DNA from 3 places in the Brachybacterium sp. NPDC056505 genome. Region 1 is predicted to be linked to each of the others. Evidence: riboswitches for the same ligand, from Rfam matches in the RefSeq annotation. Region 1 holds a riboswitch; each other region holds the start of a gene.
What was found. A riboswitch is a leader RNA that binds a small molecule or an ion and turns the genes downstream of it on or off. The one in region 1 is predicted to bind thiamine pyrophosphate.
Positions count from the first base shown of each region.

Region 2: linked by a shared signal. The riboswitch ahead of ACFQ53_RS05125 (TenA family protein) and the one ahead of ACFQ53_RS12285 (ECF transporter S component) in region 1 are both predicted to bind thiamine pyrophosphate.
Region 3: linked by a shared signal. The riboswitch ahead of thiM (hydroxyethylthiazole kinase) and the one ahead of ACFQ53_RS12285 (ECF transporter S component) in region 1 are both predicted to bind thiamine pyrophosphate.

Region 1 is NZ_JBHTSV010000024.1:41,114-47,514, forward strand. It holds gene ACFQ53_RS12265 (ADP-ribosylglycohydrolase family protein) at 1-121, opposite strand, end outside; gene ACFQ53_RS12270 (hypothetical protein) at 356-1,198, shown strand; gene ACFQ53_RS12275 (M13 family metallopeptidase) at 1,337-3,484, shown strand; gene ACFQ53_RS12280 (hypothetical protein) at 3,492-4,070, shown strand; TPP riboswitch at 4,388-4,494, shown strand; gene ACFQ53_RS12285 (ECF transporter S component) at 4,570-5,256, shown strand; gene ACFQ53_RS12290 (ATP-binding cassette domain-containing protein) at 5,253-6,401, shown strand, end outside.
Region 2 is NZ_JBHTSV010000005.1:16,205-22,605, reverse strand. It holds gene ACFQ53_RS05130 (SLC13 family permease) at 12-1,187, opposite strand; TPP riboswitch at 1,282-1,376, shown strand; gene ACFQ53_RS05125 (TenA family protein) at 1,367-2,056, shown strand; gene ACFQ53_RS05120 (TenA family protein) at 2,053-2,712, shown strand; gene ACFQ53_RS05115 (glycogen debranching N-terminal domain-containing protein) at 2,767-4,812, shown strand; gene ACFQ53_RS05110 (VOC family protein) at 4,964-5,392, shown strand; gene ACFQ53_RS05105 (S10 family peptidase) at 5,553-6,401, shown strand, end outside.
Region 3 is NZ_JBHTSV010000039.1:13,064-19,464, reverse strand. It holds gene ACFQ53_RS15195 (M20/M25/M40 family metallo-hydrolase) at 1-291, shown strand, start outside; gene crcB (fluoride efflux transporter CrcB) at 308-685, opposite strand; gene ACFQ53_RS15185 (fluoride efflux transporter FluC) at 682-1,254, opposite strand; gene ACFQ53_RS15180 (TetR/AcrR family transcriptional regulator) at 1,488-2,219, opposite strand; gene ACFQ53_RS15175 (MFS transporter) at 2,314-3,648, opposite strand; TPP riboswitch at 3,943-4,038, shown strand; gene thiM (hydroxyethylthiazole kinase) at 4,185-5,039, shown strand; gene thiE (thiamine phosphate synthase) at 5,036-5,704, shown strand; gene thiD (bifunctional hydroxymethylpyrimidine kinase/phosphomethylpyrimidine kinase) at 5,737-6,401, opposite strand, start outside.

The sequences.
Region 1 (6,401 bases):
GGAACTCGTACGGTGCGCCCAGGGCATCGCCCGCGGCCGCCGCGACCACCGCGCCGATGGCGCGCTCGAGGACGTCGCCGTCCGAGGTCCGGGCGTCGTCGCAGGGCTGGTCGCGGGTCACGGGGACATGTTTCCACACGACCATGGGCCATGTCCGGGAGAATGTCCGGTCCCCGGACGCCCATGCCCCCTGGTGGGGAGAACCTCACACGGACATGACGAACGCCGGCTCCGGGACGTCGCGCACCAGCGCATCCGCACCGACGCCCGGTGTTCCGCCCGCCTCCTCGAGCGGCCTGCCACCAGCGGAGCACCAGGCACGGCCGATACAGTGGAGCGACTTCGAAGGAGCCCCATGACCACCTCGTCCTCCCCGTCCTCCGCCGCGGATCCCGAGGCCCCCGCCGAGGCCGCCTCCTGCAGCAGCGACCCGCACGGCTCGGACCCCCACGACCACACCGGGCACGACCATCCGCCCACCGGCGCGGAGATCGTCAACGCGCTCGTGCGCGGACTGTCGATCGTCTCGCTCGTGATCCCCGCGGTCGCGGTCGCCCTCGTGCTCATCTGCCTGCCCGCGACGCCCTCGACGCCCCTGCCGCTCGTGCTCGGCATCGCCCTCGGCGCCCTCCAGCTCATGGTCGTCGTGATCACCAGCATGTTCGTCTCGAAGGTGCAGAGGCGCCTCGCGGTCAACCCCGGACCGATGGCGGTGCGCTCGACCGTCGAGGAGGTGCTGCGCCTGGCCGCGGTGCTCTTCGCGGGGCTGCTGTGGCCCTCGGAGGCCGTCGGCCCCATGGGCATCTGGCTCGGGCTCGGCGCGGCGCTGGTCTGGATCGTCCTGGCCACCGCGCAGACGGTGAGCGCACGGCGCCGGATCGCCGCGCCCTCCGCGTGGGCGACCGAGGCCGTCGGCACCTTCCTCACAGAGAAGGTGAGCGTGCCCCGCTCGATGGTGCTGCGCGTCCTGGACGTCGTGGGCACCGCGCTCTTCCAGATCGGTGCGACCGTGCTGATCGTGCTCTCCCCCGTGCTCACGATCGGCACCATCGTGCTGTCGATCGCGACGGGCCTGTCCACCCTGATCCTGCAGCGCCGCAGCCCGGGCGAGCGCACGCACACCCTGTGGGCGTACGCGCCCTTCGGGATCGGCGTGCTCACCGCCGCGCTCGCGCTGCTGGGACTGTCCACCCTCTGATCCACAAGATCGGGTCGGCCCACGGCGCGCGGAGCGCGTCAGCCATCGACCCGGCCGGCGGGAGCGGCGTCGCTTCGCCGCCCCCGCGCCCGTCCCACCGCCCGGCCCGACGCCGCCCTCCCCGACGAAGGAGTCACCATGACCGATGCCGTCCCCTCCGACAGCGCCACGACCGCAGCACCGACCGGCTCCGAGGTCCGCTCGGGCCTGGACCGCAGCGGTGTCGAGGACTCGATCCGCGTGCAGGACGACCTGTTCGGGCACGTCAACGGCGCCTGGCTCGCGGAGCACGAGATCCCCGCCGATCGCGCCTCCGACGGGGAGTTCCGACGCCTGCGGGACCTTGCGGAGGAGCGCGTGCGCGCCATCGTCGAGGAGGCCGCCGAGGATCCCGAGCTCGCTGACCTGCTCGCGGCGGGCGATGCTCCGGAGACGGATCGTGGACGCGTGGGCCTGCTCTACCGGCTGTTCATGGACGAGGACGCGGTCGAGGCCGCCGGCGCCGCACCGCTCGCACCGATGCTCGAGGAGGTCGCGTCCACGACCTCGCTCGCGGACCTGGTGCGCCTGCTCGCCTCCCCCGTGGCCGGCACCAGCGCCCTGCACGCCTACGTGTGGACGGATGACGACGACTCCTCCCGCTACCAGGTGAAGCTGCACCAGGGCGGGCTGGGCCTGCCCGACGAGTCCTACTACCGCGAGGGTTCCTACGCACCGATCCGCGAGGCGTACGTCGGCCACCTCGCACGTCTCGCCGATCTCGCCTCCCTGCCCGGCCGCGAGGGCCTCGTCGCCGGGGACTCGAGCGACCTGGCCCGCGCGGTCATGGACTTCGAGACGCGGCTCGCGGCGTGCCATGTGGACCGGGTGCGCCTGCGCGACAGCGAGAAGTCGAACAACCCGATGGACGCCGCGCAGCGGGAGGCCCTCGCCCCCGCGTTCCCCTGGGACGCCTACGTCGAAGGCACGGGCGCGCCGGCGGGCGCCTTCGACGTGGTCTGCGTGAGCCAGCCCGAGTTCGTCGAGGCCGTCGCCCCGCTGCTCGCGGCCGAGGACCTCGCCGTGCTGCGCACCTGGGCCGCCCTGCACACCGTCGGCGCCTTCGCCCCGTACCTCTCCTCGGCCTTCGTCGAGGAGGACTTCGACTTCTCCGGTCGCACCCTCTCCGGCGCCGAGCAGCTGCGCGAGCGCTGGAAGCGCGGCATCTCGCTGGTCGAGGGGGCCGTGGGATTCGCGATCGGACAGGACTACGTGGCCCGGCACTTCCCGCCGCACCACAAGGCGCGCATGCAGGAGCTCGTCGGCGCGCTGCTGGACGCCTACCGGGAGTCGATCTCGACGCTCGAATGGATGACGCCGGGCACCCGCGAGAAGGCCCTCGCCAAGCTCGAGCTGTTCACCCCGAAGATCGCCTATCCCGACGTGTGGCGCACCTACGACGGCCTCGTGCTCGACCCCCACGACCTCGTCGCCTCGGTCCGCGCCGCCCGCGCGCACGACGCCGCCCACGACTTCGCGAAGCTCGCCGGGCCCGTTGACCACGACGAGTGGCACATGACCCCGCAGACGGTCAACGCCTACTACAACCCGGGCGCGAACGAGATCGTCTTCCCCGCCGCGATCCTCGAGCCGCCGTTCTTCGACGCCGAGGCCGAGGACGCCGTGAACTTCGGCGGCATCGGCGCCGTGATCGGCCACGAGATCGGGCACGGCTTCGACGACCAGGGCTCGAAGTACGACGGCGAGGGCAACCTGCGCTCGTGGTGGACCGACGAGGACCGCGAGGCATTCGAGCAGCGCACCCGCGCGCTCATCGACCAGTTCGACGCCCTCACCCCGCGCGTGCTGCGCGAGCAGGCGGAGGTGAAGGCGACTGGCGGGGACGACGCGGTCGGCGCGGATGGCGCAGACGGTGAGGACGGCGAGGTCATCGGCGGCGACGAGCTGCCCCATGTCAACGGAAGCCTCACGATCGGCGAGAACATCGGCGACCTGGGCGGCCTCACCATCGCGATCAAGGCCTACCTCGCGCGCTCCGGCGGGAACCCGCCGCGGATGGACGACCTGAGCGGCCTGCAGCGCGTCTTCTGGTCCTGGGCCACGGTGTGGCGCGCGAAGTCCCGCGCGCAGGATGCGGCGCGCATGCTGGCGATCGACCCGCACTCCCCCGCCGAGTTCCGCTGCAACGCGATCGCGAGCAACCTCGACGCCTTCCACGCGGCCTTCGACGTGCGCGAGGACGACGCGATGTACCGCGCGCCCGAAGACCGCGTGAGCATCTGGTGAGGACACCGTGAGCAGGCCGGAGGCGCCCTTCCACGTGGGGCGGACGACTCCCGGCGCGGTGGGCTGGACCCGCATCGGCATGAGCGCCGCGATCGGTGTCGGCATCGCCGGGTACGCGATCGCTTGGGCGCGCGGCGAGACGGTCGTGCTGGGCCTGGTGCTCGCCCTGGCCGTGCTCGTGTACGCCTTCTGGTCGTGGATGCGGCTCGCCACCCGGTTCGTGGTCGACGGCGACGGGCTGACCGTAGGCCTCGGCGGGTTCCTGCCGCGCCCCGCCTGGCCCGTCGCCGACTTCCGCGCCGTGCAGCTGCGCCGCATCCCGGGCGAAACGCTCGGCGTGACGGTGGGCGGGCTCGGCTGGCGCCGCGGGCGCGTGCTCGCGCCGGACCGCGGGACCCTCGAGGCCCTGCCCGGGCGCAAGGTCTTCACCACCGGCGAGCAGCAGTCCGCGTACCGCCTGATGGTCTCCCGTCCCGGCACGCTCGTGGAGATCATCGGCCGGGAGGGCACGAGCTTCCTGCTCTCGCCCGACGATCCCCGCGCCGCGGCCGAGGCGATCGACCAGGCCATCCGCGCGCGCCGCTGATCCGCGGGGCGGCCCGTCGGCGGCCCTTCGGCGGCCCTTCGGCGGCCCGTCGGCGGCCCGTCGTCCCGTGAGAAGTACGAAACGGTTGCCATGAGCGCTCTTGGCAACCGTTTCGTACTTCTCGTGCTCGTTCGGGAGCCGGATGCGACTCGGCCGTCGGGCCCCGCCGCCTCATACAGGTCCGCTGCGGTCTCCCGGCGCCGGCCCCGACGCCGCCCCAGCCCCACCCGGCGCGGCGCGGCCCGGCGCGGCCCGGGCGATCTGGCGCACACACCGAGGGCGCTCCGACGGCGCCGCGCGATATCATCGACGCTGACATCCACAGACAGGGGAGCACCGCAGAGGTGCTGAGAGTGCGCACCGAGCGCAGACCCTCGAACCTGATCCGGTTCAGACCGGCGTAGGGAGTCGGGATTCTTCTGCGATGTCCGCCGCGCCGGGTGCCTGCATCCGGGGCCGACGGGCCTCGCGGCCCCTTCCGCATCGGAAGGAGAACCAGATGTCGACCAGCTCCACCCCCGCCGCCCCCTCCGGGCGCGCCGAGAAGACCACGCAGGCCCGCGCGTCCTCGGCATCGACGGGCCAAGCCCTCGCACGTCGGCCGCTGCTGGCCTATCGCACCGTGGACCTCGTGCTGACGGTCGCGATCGGCGTCGTCTTCGCCTTCGTGTTCCTCGCCTGGGGGCAGGTGTACACGCTGTTCACACCTCTGCAAACCGTCCTGCCGCCGTCGGTGGGCCTGCTCGCGGGCGTGTGGTTCCTGCCCGCGCTGGTGGCCATGCTCATCGTGCGCCGTCCCGGCGCGGCCGTGCTGGCCGAGGTCATCGCCGCCGTCCTCGAGATGGCCCTCGGCGGACAGTGGGGCATCGGCACCGTGGTCAGCGGCCTGCTGCAGGGCGGAGGCGTCGAGATCGCGTTCCTCGTCACCGCCTACCGCCGCTTCACCCTGCCCGTGGCGATCGCCGGCGGCGTGCTCTCGGGGATCCTCGAATGGGTCTACGAGCGCTTCTCCTACTACCCCGAGTGGTCCTGGGCCTCGGCCTGGGCGCTGCTGGGCTTCTTCATCGTCTCCGCGGCGCTGCTGTGCGGGGTGCTGGGATGGCTGATCGTGCGCGCCCTCGGCGCGACCGGCGCCCTGAGCGCCTTCCCGGCCGGGCGCCAGTGGGGACGGCGGTCGCGCGCATGAGCGCGGGGGCGACGGTGATCGGGACGGGCTCCGGGGCCGACGGGGCGCGCGGCGACGCGTCCCCCGCCGGAACCGGTCCCGTATCCGGCGCCGCCGTGGCGCTCGGCCTCGACGCCGTCACCTGGACACCGTCGACCCGCTCCCGGCCGACGGTCGACGACCTCACCCTGAACATCCCCGCCGGTCAGCGCGTGCTGCTCACGGGTCCCAGCGGCGGGGGCAAGTCGACGGTGCTCCGTGCCCTCACGGGCCTGCTGGACACCAGCACGGGCGACCTCTCGGGCGAGGCCCCCGGCCCCACCCGTCCGGGCGAGCGCGGCCTGCTCCTGCAGCAGCCGCTGCACGCCCTGATCGGTGGCAGCGCCGGCCGAGACGCAGCCTTCGGTCCCGAGAACGCAGCGCTGGACCGCGAGGAGATCCAGCACCGGGTGACCTCCGCCCTGCACGTCGCGCACGCCGGAGTGGACGCCGCGGCCTCGCCGTGGGATCTCAGCGGAGGGCAGCAGCAGAGGCTCGCCCTCGCCGGCTCCCTTGCCCTGGATCCCGGTGCGCTGCTGCTGGACGAGCCGCTGAGCATGCTCGATCGGCCGACGGCCCGCGAGGTCCGCGCCGCGATCCTGGACGCGGTCGGTGATCGCACCCTGGTGGTCGCCGACCACGACGCCGACGGCTGGACCCCGCACGTGGACCGCGTCATCGTGCTCGGAGCGCAGGCGCACGTCCTGGCCGACGGCTCCCCTGAGGACGTGCTCGACGCGGCCGATCCGGCGGGTGCGACCGGTCCGGCGGGTGCGCCTGATCCGGCGGTGACGCCTGATCCGGCTGCCACCCCCGTCCCGGCGCGCGGATCCGACGCACCCGGCCAGGCGGTGCTGTCGCTCTCGCAGGTCGCAGTGGCGCGGCGGCGACGACGGGACGAGGCCCGGGGGAAGGAGGCCATGGGTTCTCCTCTGCTCGACGCCCTCGACCTGGACGTCCCCTCCGGAGCTCTCGCCGTGCTCACCGGGCCGAGCGGCAGCGGCAAGACCACGCTGCTGCGCACGATCCTGGGCCTCGCCGATCCGCTCGGCGGACACCTCGAGGGCCCTGAACCCTCGAAGATCGCCTACGTCCCGCAGGAGCCCGAGCACTCCTTCGTCTCGCGG
Region 2 (6,401 bases), on a different contig from region 1:
GACACGCCCGCTCATTCCAGGACGGCCAGCGCGAGAGTCGCCAGGGGCACCGTGATCACCACCGCGACCGCGCCCAGCGCCATGAAGCGCACCCAGGGGATCCGCACGCCCATCGCCTGCATCCGCTGATGCCACAGGAGCGTGGCCAACGATGCCCACGGGGTGATCAGAGGACCTACGTCCACACCGATGAGCAGGGCCATGGTGGAGGCGGGATCGTCCCCCGCGCGATGCTCGAGGAGGAGAAAGGCGGGGAGGTTGTCGAGCACGTTCGCCGCGAGCGCCGAGGTGCCGGCCGTGCGCAGCAGCCCCATCGGCCCCGTGCCGCCGTCGGCCGCGCGCAGCACGAACGACGTCGCGCCCTGCACGTGCGCGGTCTCGACCAGCACGAAGAGGGCGAGGGCGATCGCGAGCGGACGCCAGGGCACCAGGTGCGCTCCGATCGCCTCGCGGCGCCGCAGCGCGAAGGCGAGCAGCAGCATGAGTGCGGCGGCGCCCGCCGGGATCCACACCGCGGGCACCACCACGAGCAGGGGCAGCAGCACGACGACCACGCATCCGCTGATCCGCAGCAGCGCGCGGTCGCGGATCTGCGGGGCGGGCGACGCCCGGAAGCGACCCTGCAGGTCGCGGCGATGGACGACGGCCAGGAGGGCCACCGGCAGCACGATCGCGACCAGGGTCGGCGCCGCGCTGCGGGACAGGAAGGCCGCCGTGCCCCCGCCCAGGACGTCCCTGGCCAGCAGGTTCGTGAGGTTCGAGACCGGCAGCAGCAGGGACGCCGTGTTCGCGAGCCACACCGTGGCCAGGGCGAAGGGCACCGCGGGCACGTCGACGCGCCGGGCCGTGAGCACGACCACAGGAGTCATGATCAGCGCCGTCGTGTCCAGGGAGAAGAAGGCCGTGCACACCACGGCGAGCGCGCACACGGCGCACCACAGCACCGCGGTGCGTCCGCGTGCGAGGACGGTGAGGCCGTGGGCGATCACGTCCAGGAGTCCTGCCTCGCGGGCGAGCTCGGCGAGCACTGCGATCGCGAGGACGAATCCGAGCACGGGCGCGACCCGCGCCATCAGCGCTGCGAGATCCTGCGAAGGGAGCCCGCCGCTGAGGATGCACAGCACGGCGGCGAGGGCGAGCGCCCCGATCGCGAGCGCACCGGAGCGCCTGCGCAGGAGTCCGAGCATGCTGCGAAGCGTAGACCGCGGCGCCCTCCCGAGGGTCCCGCTCCCTCTCACGCCGCGGGACGACTGTGTCCGATGGGCGCGGCGGCGATAGCCTCGCACGTGCACGGGGTGCCCTGACCAGGGCTGAGAACACACCCGCTGAACCTGATCGAGCTCGTACTCGCGGAGGGATTGCCGCCATGACACCTGCCCCACGTCCGTTCACCGAGGACGCCGCCTTCACGGCGTCCCTGCGCCACCAGCACGCCCAGGCGTGGGAGCGCGCCGTCGGCCACCGTTTCGTGCGCGAGCTGCACGCGGGCTCCATCTCGGACGAGGTGATGGCGCGCTACTTGGTGCAGGACCATCGCTTCCTCGACGCCTTCCTGCAGCTGATCGGCGCCGCGCTGGCCACCGCCCGCACCCCCGCCGCCCGGCTGCGCTTCGCGCGCTTCGCCGGGGAGGTCGCCGGCGACGAGAACACGTACTTCTTGCGGGCCCTCGACGCGCTCGGGGTGAGCGAGGAGCAGCGCGCACAGATCCCGAACACCGCACCCACCGACGGCTTCCTCCACGTGTTCCGCGAGGCCGCGGAGACCCGCGACCACGCCGCGATCCTCGCGGTCCTGCTGGTCACCGAATGGCTCTACCTGGACTGGGCGAGCCGGGCGACCTCGCCCCTGCCCGAGAGCTTCGTCCACGCCGAGTGGATCTCCCTGCACGACGGTCCCGGCTTCCGCGATCTCGTGGACTTCCTGCGCGCAGAGCTCGACGCCGCCGAGATCGAGGACCCCGAGCGCGTGCGCAGCTTCTTCACGCGCACCGTCCGGCTCGAGAACGACTTCTTCGACGCGGCCTACGAGACGGCCCCCGAGGGGGCGTCGGCATGAGCGCACCTTCCCTGTTCGACCGGCTCAAGGCCTCCGCCGCCGAGGACTGGGACGCCTACGTCCACCATCCCTTCGTCACGCGGCTGGGCGAGGGCACGCTCCCCCTGGCCGCCTTCCAGGACTACCTGGTCCAGGACTACCTGTTCCTCTTCCAGTTCGCGCGGGCCAACGCCCTGGCCGCGTACAAGGCCGACAGCCTCCAGGGCATTCGCTCGGCCGCGGACTCCCTGACCGCGATCGTCACCGAGACCGCTCTGCACGTGCGGCTCACCGCCTCCTGGGGGATCGACCAGGAAGTCCTCGAGACGGCCGACGAGAAGCCCGGCACCGTCGCCTACACGCGCTTCGTCCTGGACACCGGCATGGCCGGGGACGCCCTGGACCTGCAGGTCGCCCTCGCGCCCTGCGCGATCGGCTATGCGGAGATCGGGACCGCGCTCGCGCCGCGCCTCGCCGACGGCGTCGAGCATCCTTACGGCGAGTGGATCGCCGAGTACGCGGGGCAGGAGTTCCAGGCGAGCGCCGCCGTGGCCGCCGCGCGGCTCGACGACCTCGCCGGCGGCGACCTTCCCGCCCGCCGCCGGGCGCGGCTCGAGAGGATCTTCCGCACGGCTACTCGCATGGAGGCGGCGTTCTGGCAGCAGGCGCTGGACTGATCGCGGGCGCGCATTCACCGGGCGCAAGGGGACCGTGCGTGCAAGCATGAGGCGGTGAGCACGCCTCCGTCCTCCCCGAGCCCGTCCGAGCCGCGCCGTTCCACCGCGCGTCCGCAGTCCGCGGCGCGGCAGGTCGAGGGCCACCAGCCGTTCCTCCACGACCTCGCCGTGGTGCTGCGCGCTCCGCTGCAGGCCTGGTCTGCGCCCGACGGCACGATCACGGGCGTCGGCGCGCAGGGCATCTATCTCGGCGACACCCGTGTCGTCTCCGACCTGGTCTGCGAGGTCGAGGACGCTGCCGAGGCCGCGGACGAGGACGAGGAGCACCCTGCTCTCTCGCCCCTTCGCGCCGAGACGCGCAATGCTCGGGAGACCGTGTTCCGCGGGGTCGTCACCGCGCCCGACCTGCCGGGCGACCCGCTCGTCGTCCTCGAGCGCACGCGCACAGCGTCCGGCTGCGGCATCCGCGAGACGCTGCGCCTGCGCAACGACGACGACCGCCCGCGCACCCTGTCCCTGCGCCTCGGGCTCGTCACCGACGGCGCGACGATGTCGCAGGTCAAGGACCCGCGTCTGATGCTCGCGCAGGCCCCCGACCGCCCCGCGGCCCGCATCCGGGACGGCGCTGCACGGTGGCCGATCGGTGAGCGGGGCGAAACGGTGCTCCGCGCGAGCATCGGCACCGGCACCGGCACCGGCACCGGCACGACTGTCCCGGAGGCCGACGGGCCCGTCATCACCTGGCGCTGCGTCCTCGAAGCACCGGCGCGCGGAACGGCCGAGGCGGACTGGGAGCTCGCGCTCACCGACCCGGACGTCCCGTTCGAGGCCGCCGAGCCCCGGCGCCTCCCGCTCGCCGTCGGGCCGGATGCGGACCCCGAGCGTCGGGCCGTCCGCGACCTGCTGGTCCGCTCCCTCGCGGACCTCGACGCGCTGCGCCTGCAGGTGCCGGGGGATCCGGCGTGCAGCTTCGCCGCGGCCGGCGCCCCGTGGTTCTTCACGCTGTTCGGCCGCGACTCGCTGATCGCCGCCTCGCTGGCCCTGCCCGTGGACGTCGCGCTCGCGGAGGGCACCCTGCGCACGCTCGCGAGCATGCAGGGCACCCGCACCGTGACAGACACCGCCGAGCAGCCCGGCAAGATCCTCCACGAGGTCCGCGCCCAGGGCATGGAGATGGCCGAGGGCCATCTGCCGCCCGTCTACTTCGGCACGATCGACGCGACGCCCCTGTGGATCGAGCTCCTGCACGACGCGCTCGAGGCCGGCCTCGACCCGGCCGTGCTCACCGAGCTGCATCCGCAGCTCGAGGCCGCCGCCCGCTGGCTCCTCGAGCATACGGACGCCGACGGCGACGGTCTGCTCGAGTACATCGACGAGAGCGGCCACGGCCTGGCGAACCAGGGCTGGAAGGACTCCGGCGACTCGATCCGCTGCGCCGACGGGTCGCTGGCCACCGGCGCGATCGCCCTCGCCGAGGTCCAGGGCTACGCCTATGCCGCCGCTCTGCACGCCGCCGACCTGCTCGAACGCAGCACCCGCCCGTCAGCCGATGAACTCCCCACCCGTCTGCGCGACTTCGCCTCCCGCCTGCGCGCGGCCTTCCACGCGCGCTTCTGGTGCGAGGACGAACGCGGCCCCTACCCCGCGCTCGCCCTCGACGGCGCCGAGCGCCCGGTCGACGGCGTCGCCTCGAGCATGGGCCATCTGCTGGCGACCGGCCTGCTGGATCCGGACCAGGAGCGGATCGTCGTCGGCCGCCTCATGGACCGGCCCCTGTTCTCGGGCTTCGGCATCCGCACCCTCTCGACCGACAACGGCGGGTTCGGGCCGCTGCGGTACCACGGCGGCAGCGTGTGGACGCACGACACCGGGTACATCCTGCGCGGCATGCTCCGCGCCGGTTTCGAGGACGAGGCGCGCGTGCTCGCGCGCGGTCTGCTGCGGGCGGCGGACGCCTTCGACCAGCGGCTTCCCGAGCTGTTCGGCGGGCAGAGCGCCGACGAGGTCTCCGCGCCCCTCCCCTATCCGGCCTCGTGCCGTCCGCAGGCGTGGGCGGCGGCGAGCGCCGTGCCCGTGGCCCGCGCGCTCGGCGCGCTCTGAGCGGAGAGTCGAGCGACAGGCCCGCCAACCCACCGCTCCTGCGACCCGCTCGGGCCCCACCCATCCGACGACGAGCCGTCGGTCCGGACGAGCTGACGCACCGACGATCAACGGACAGGTTCTGACCTGCATCGGTTCTACGGTCACGTCCATGACGACTTCCCACGCCACCGCCTTCGTATCGACCCGCATCATCACGGACGACCTCGACGCGATGGTCGACTTCTACGAGCAGCTCACCGGCACGCCCGCCGTGCGCCCCGCGCCGGCCTTCGCAGAGATCCTCACCCCGACCGCCGCTCTCGCGCTCGGCAGCACCGCCACGGTGCCGCTCTTCGCACCAGGATCTGCCGAGGCGGGCGCCAACAGGTCGACGATCCTCGAGTTCCTCGTCGACGACGTCGACGCCGAGTACACCCGTCTGGCCGCACTGGGCACGGAGTTCGTCGCCGCGCCGGCACTGATGCCGTGGGGCAACAGAGTGTTCTTCCTCCGCGACCCCGACCAGAACCTCGTGGGCGTCTTCAGCCCCGTCACCACAGAGGCGATCGAGCGCTTCGCCGGACGCTACGGACGCTGAACGCGCGGAACGACGAGCCCGGACGGCGCCCCGGCCTCCGGTCATCACCGCAGCCCTCCGCCCACCTCCGGGTGACTCAGCGCGGGAACCGGCCGTGCACAGCGGCCGCGACCCTCCGTACGATCGGAGGAGGCCACCCACGACGCAGCGGAGGATCTCCATGACCGAGTCCCACAGCCCCTCGAACACCACCGCGACCGAGGCCGCTGCCGCGGGGGCCGCGGCCGGCGCGCTCGGCGAGGGCGGGGAGACGCGCCCGAAGCCCGAGGACCGCCTGGAGACCACCGCCCATCTGCTCGAGCTGCCCGACGGCTCCTCCCTCACCTACACGGCGACCGCCGGCACGCACGTGCTCACCGAGGAGCCCGAGGGCGAGGCCTATGCGCGCGGCACCGCCTACGCGGAGCTGTTCGCCGTCAGCTACGTCGCGACCGACCGCGGCTCCCGGCGCCCCGTGGTGTTCGCCTTCAACGGCGGCCCCGGATCCTCGACCGTGTGGCTGCACCTGGGCCTGCTGGGCCCGCGGCGCGTCGACTCCGGTGACGCCGGCGCCCTCACCCCTCCCCCGTTCGGCCTCCTCGACAACCACGAGACGATCCTGAAGGACGCGGATCTGGTGGTCGTCGACGCGATGTCGACCGGCTACTCGCGGCCCGCGCCCGGTGCGAAGCCCGACCGCCACCACGGGATCACGGCCGACCGCGACCTCGTGGCGGACTTCATCATGGACTGGCTGACCCGCAACGAGCGCTGGCTCTCCCCGGTGCACCTCGTCGGCGAGTCCTACGGCACCACCCGGGCGAGCGCCGTCGCGGGCCGCCTCGTGGACCGCTTCAACGTCGCCCCCGCGGGCATCGCGCTGCTCTCCCCGGTCCTGGACTTCTCCACGATCGTGTTCGCCGAGGACTTCCCCGCTGGGAACGATGCCCCGTACCTGCACTACCTCCCCACCTATGCGGCGATCGCACACGCGCACGGCAAGCACCCCGGGCGCTCGCTGCTCGAGGTC
Region 3 (6,401 bases), on a different contig from region 1:
ACCCTCGGCATCTCGCTCGATGCGCCCGACGACACCCCGTTCGTCGCCGCCATGCACCGCGCGATCCTCGCCGAGGACCCCGGCGCCGAGCTGCTCCCCTACTGCCTGAGCGGCGGCACCGACAACAAGCAGCTCGCCGGGCTCGGCATCACCGGTTACGGCTTCGCGCCCCTGCAGCTGCCTGCCGACCTCGACTTCGCTCCCCTGTTCCACGGGATCGACGAGCGCGTGCCGGTCGAAGCGATCCGCTTCGGCGCCCGCGTGCTGCTGCGCCTGGTCTCCGACTGCTGACGGGGAGGGCGCGCCCTCAGAGCGCCGCGCCGACCACGAGCCCCAGCGCAGCGGCGGCCGAACCGACGACGAGCGATCCCAGCAGGTTCCCGAGGGCGTAGAGCACCCGGCGCTCCTGAAGCAGGCGCGCGGTCTCGACGCTCGCTGTCGAGAAGGTGGTGTACCCGCCGAGGAAGCCCGCCCCCAGCACGACCTGCAGCTCGGGGCTCAGCAGCTGGGCGCCGAGCATCCCGGTGACGAGGCCCAGCAGCAGCGATCCGGTGACGTTGATGAGTACGGTCCCCCAGGGCATGGCGCCGGAGACGCGGGAGCGCACGAGCCCGTCCGCGACGAAGCGGGCGACCGCTCCCACGCCGCCGGCGAGGCTGAGCAGGACGAAGACCGCGGGACTCATCGGGCGGCCTCCTCGGTGCGCCGCGGAGTGCGGCGGGAGGCGGCGAGGATGCCGGCGACGGCGAAGAGCACGCCGAGCACGATGCTGACCAGCCCGAAGGCCGCGCCGACGAGGACTCGTCCGTCGGCCATGAGCTGATCGACGGCGAGGGCGAGCGAGCTGTACGAGGTGAAGCCACCCATCACTCCCGTGCCGACGCACAGCCGCAGCGCGCGGCGCACGCCCTGGTCGGGTCCGCTCCGGGCGAGGGCCTCGAGCAGGATCCCGAGGAGGAAGGCACCCACGAGGTTGATCGCGAACAGGGCGACGGGCACTCCGCCGAGCTCGGGGACGGCGAGCGTCAGGGCCTCGCGGGCGGCCGTGCCGAGCGTCCCGCCGATCAGCACCAGGGCGATCGAGACCGGCCGCAGATGCAGGGGTCGGACGCGCGCTGGGAGGAGGACGTCGGGTGCTGTGGTGTCGCCCGGCGCAGTGGTGTCGCTCGGCGCTGTCGTGCCGCCCGGGGGGTCGGGGCTCTCGGCGTCGGGGTCGAGCGGGATCTCGGGATGCGGGTCCTCGGGTCGGGTCACGGATCACTCCTGTTCAGAGTCGGGCGGGCGCGCGCGACCGCCGGATCCCGGCGCGCGAGGGCCGCGCTCCGGGAGCGAACAGGGACCGTTGTCGATCTTCGAGGTTGGGTACGGCGGGCCCCACCGCCGTGCCGGCGCGCCCGAGGGCGGCCGACGCGCACCATTGAACGCCGCCCGGGCCGAACGGGGCAAGTCGTTGCCGGTCGCGTGCGGCTCTCCGCCCCGAGCGGACGTCAGTCCCGCCCCGTCCCCCAGGCCTCTTTGAGCCGCGTGACGTGGTCCCCGAGGATCTCCGCCATGTCCACCGAGGGGTCGATGAGCCATTGCAGCTGCAGGCCGTCCATGAGGGCGACCGTCTCCCGGGCGATGCGCTCCACGGGGGCGTCCTCGCGCACGTCGCCCTTCTCCTGGTCCAGGCGCAGGCAGCGCATGAGCGACTCCATGACCGCCTCGAAGTGATCGAGCATCCACTCGTGCGCGGGGTGGTCGGGGGTGGTGGCCTCGCCCGTGACCGTCGCGTAGAGGAGCACGATCTGGCGGCGCTGCATGTTCAGCCCGGCCACGTGCACGAGATGGTCGAAGGCGGACCACGGCGTGGATCCCTCGGGCGGCATGGGGTCGCTGTCCACGGCGTCGCGATGGGCGAGCACGGCCCCCAGCAGCGCCTTCTTCGAGGGGAAGTGATGGGCGAGGCCCGACGGCGAGATCCCGGCGCCCTCGGCGACCTGCGCCATGGAGGTCGCTCCGAAGCCCTGACGGGCGATGAGGTCGACGGCGGTCTGCAGCGCCTGTTCGCGGACCACCGCGGAGTCCTGCCCGCGGGGCCGTCCCGGGCGCCGACGGACCGGACGCTTCTCGGCGGCCGGCCCCTTGGCGGTGCTGCGCTCGCGCGGCTCGCGCGCGGCGACGGTCCCCTCGGCGGCGCTCGCGGTCGCGGCGGCGCGCGTGGTCTGGTCGGTGTTCATGGGCTCCCCTTCGGCACAGGTCTCCGTCGACCTGGGACGAGAGCGGGCCGGTGCGATCGTGCCGCACCGGCCCGTCATCAATGTGTCGCCCCTACTATTTCACGCCGCGGATGAACATCGTGAGCACAGCGCCGATGACGCCCGAGATCGCGGCGGCCACGAAGAGCACCGTGAAGTCGGTGCCCCCGCCGATGCGCGCGAGGAGCATCCCGCCCAGGGCCGGGGCGATCGACTGCGGCAGGGCGTTGGCCATGTTGAAGACGCCCAGGTCCTTGCCCGCCGTCCTGCGGTCGGGGAGCACCTCGAACACGAGTGCGAGGTCGACGGCGAGGTAGGTCCCGTAGGCGAGGCCCACGATGGCCTCGCACAGGAAGAACCCCCCGACCGAGTCGACGTGGGCGAGCATGTAGGTGCCCAGTCCGAAGACCAGGATCGACCCCGCAACGAGCACCTTGCGACGCCCGATCCGGTCGGAGATCCACCCGGCGGCCAGCCCGGCGACCATGGACAGCACCGTGTAGATCGTGACGCCGGTGGCGACCGCGGTGGCGGCCGCCGCGTCCTCGAGCCCCAGGTGGTTCGTCATGAACAGCACGCGGAAGCTGATGAACAGGTAGGAGGCCAGGATGATCATGAACCGGCCCCACCAGGCCAGTCCGAAGTCCGGGAACTTCAGGGGGTTGGTCCAGAACGAGGTGACCAGCTCGCGCACGTTGAACGGGTAGCGGTTCTGCTTGAGCACCGGATCCGGGATCATCAGCGCGTAGACGGTCACCAGCACGAAGCCGAGCACGGCGGGGATCATGAACAACCCCACCATGGTCCCACCGAAGAACGAGGCCAGCCAGGTCGCGGCCATGATGGCGGAGTTCTGGGCGATGCCCACGATGCCGGAGACCTTGCCGTACTGCTCGTCCGGCAGCTGATCGGCGAGCGAGGCCGTGTATGCCGCGTACGCCATGTTCGCGCAGGCCTGCGCGATGAACCAGCCGCAGGCCAGCACCACGACGTTCGGCGCGATCGCCATGATGAGGATCGCCGCGCACATCGCGAAGGCCCCGCCGATGATCCACGGTCGGCGCCGCCCCAGCCCCGATCGCGTGCGATCCGAGAGGCGCCCGCCGAGGGCGTTGAAGACGAGCGCTGCGATCGCGCCCGGAGCGAGGGCGGCGGCCGCGATCGAGGCCTGCTCCGCCGGGAGGTCCGAGAGCGTGCGGGCCTTCATCTGGACCGACACCGTCGCGGGCCCCATCAGGGCGACGAACAGGCCGAACTGCCCCAGGAAGATGCCGATGACATACCAGATCGGCTTCTTCCGGTCCGGCTTGATGCCCATCGCGGGCACGCGCAGTCGCGGGCCCAGGATGTTGGGGCTGCCCGTCGGGTCGACGGTCGGATCGACCTCGAGATCGGGTGCGGCAGTGGACACGGGAGACTCCTTCGTCATGACCGTCGGGCGATGCTCGCGACGGTGTGCGGGCGGTCCGTGCGACCGTTCCGAAAGTATTAGTTGCCATGAACTATTTTGTCGAGCCGCGTCCTTCCGCACGGACGTCCTGGACGCCCGACCGACTCTCTGAGCTGGGCACCCCGAGCAGCGCCGTGCCGCACATCACAGGCGCGCACCACAGGATTCCGTGGCGCCACGGGCGCGCGGAGCGTCGTGTTGGCCGTGGAGCGGGCGGCGCGCCCCGGCGTCCTCTCCAGCGCGCTAGGCTCATCGGCACGTGACACGGGGTGCCGCCGATGGCGGCTGAGAGCAGACCCGTCGAACCTGATCCAGTCAGCGCTGGCGTAGGGAATGTCCGAAGCCGCGGCCGGGTGCCGACGATCCTCCAGGATCCTCGCCGATCACACGCCGCAGCCGCTCCGGCCCCTCGCCCCGACGAGAGGAGCCCGATGGCCCCCGCAACCCCCTCAGACGGCGCCTCCAAGGTCGCTGCCGACCTCTCCGCAGGCCTCCCGATGCCCGTCGATCCTGCAGGGCTCGCCGCCCGCTGCGGCGACCTTCTGGGCGCGGTGCGCGAGCGCGGTCCGCTGGTCCACGCGATCACGAACTCCGTGGTCACGAACGTGACGGCGAACGTGGTGCTCGCTATCGGCGCCGCCCCGGCGATGGTCGACATCGTGGGCGAGGCCGGCGACTTCGCCGCGGTCGCCGACGGTCTTCTCATCAACCTGGGCACCCCCGCGCCCGAACAGCGCGAGGCCATGCACGAGGCGGTCGCCGGAGCTCGTCGCTCCGGGACGCCGTGGGTCCTGGACCCTGTCGCGATCGGATCGCTGCGCGTGCGCACGCCGCTTGCTGCCGAGCTGGTGGCCCAGAGGCCCACGGCCGTGCGCGGCAACGCCTCGGAGATCCTCGCCCTCGCCGGCGAGGGCAGCGGCGGCCGGGGCGTCGACTCCTCCGACCCGATCGACGCGGCCGTCGCGGCGGCGACCCGCCTCGCGCGCACGCAGGACACCGTGGTCGCGGTCTCCGGCGAGCGCGACCTCATCACCGACGGGAGCACCCTCGTGGAGGTGGCCGGCGGCAGTGCGATGCTGACCCGCATGACCGGCGGGGGCTGCGCCCTCGGCGCCGTGATCGCGGCCTTCCTGGGCGTGCGCAGCGAGGGAGCACCTGCGCTCGAGGCCGTCGTCGCCGCGCATGCCGCCTACTCCGCGGCGGCCGAGCGCGCCGCCTCCGGGGCCGACGGGCCGGGCACCTTCGCGCCCCGGCTCCTCGACGCCCTCGCCGCCATCGGCCCGGACGAGCTCCGCGCGCCCGGGCGCCTGCACGTCAGCCTCACGGATCAGGTCGGCGGCGGGGCCGCATGAGGCCCTCGAGCGAGGACCTCGGCCTGTACCTCGTCACCGATGCCGCGCTGTGCGGTGCGCGCGGCATCGTGCGCACGGTCGAACTCGCCGTCGAAGGCGGTGCGCGCGTGGTGCAGCTGCGGGAGAAGCACGCGGACCTCGCCGCGCACGTGCGCCTGCTGGAGCGTCTCGCGCGGGTGATCGACGCCCGCGCGCTGCTGCTGGTGAACGACCGTGTGGATGCCGCCGTCGCGGCGCGCGAGCAGGGGGTACGCGTGGACGGCGTGCACCTGGGGCAGGGCGACGAGGACGTGCGCCGTGCACGAGAACTGCTCGGGCCCGACGCCGTCATCGGGCTCAGCGCGAACACGTCGGCGCATCTGGACGCCGTGGCCGCGCTGCCGGAGGGCACCGTCGACCACGTGGGCATCGGCGCGATCCGCGCGACCGCCACCAAGGCGGATCATCCGCCGGCCCTCGGCGTCGAGGGGTTCGCGCTGCTCGCGGCCGCGTCCCCGGTGCCGAGCGTCGCGATCGGCGGGATCACCACGGCCGACGTCCCGGCCCTGCGGCGCGCGGGCGCCTCGGGGTGCGCGGTGGTCTCGGCGGTCTGCGCGGCCGACGATCCTCTGCGCGCGTCTCGCGTGCTCAGCGCGGCCTGGACCGAGGCGGCGCCGGACCGGTGAGCCCGGGTCCGCAGGGCGGGCCGGCGCCGGGGTCAGCGCGCCGGGATCCCCTCGCCCTCCCACAGCGCGAAGAAGTGGTGCAGCGGTCCGTGGCCGCGCCCCACGTCGAGCCGGTCGCTCGCGGCGAGCGCACCGTGGAGGTACTCCTTGGCGCCGCGCACGGCGTCCTCGACGGGCATGCGCGGCAGCCGGGCGGCGATCGCCGCCGAGAGCGTGCAGCCGGTGCCGTGGTCGTTGGTCGTCTCGATGCGCGGGGCGGGCAGCTCGACGATGCCCTCGCTCCCGCACAGCAGATCGGTGCTGGTGGGCGACCCCTCGAGGTGGCCGCCCTTGAGGAGGACGAGGCGCGGTCCGAGGGCCAGCAGGTCGTGGGCGCGCCGGCGCATCTCCGCCTCGCTCCAGTCGGGCTCCTCCCCCAGCAGCACCGCAGCCTCGGGCAGGTTCGGGGTGAGGACGTCGGCCAGCGGCACGAGCTGCTCGCGCACAGCGTCGACCGCGTCCTCGTCCAGGAGGCGGTCGCCGCTCTTGGCGACCATCACGGGATCCAGGACGATCCTGCGCGCCCCGTGGCGGCGCAGGCGCTCCGCGATGACCCCCGCGATGGCGGCGTTCGCGACCATGCCGATCTTCACGGCGTCCACCTGCACGTCCTCGAAGACCGCGTCGAGCTGTTCGCCGACGAACTCCGGGTCGAGCG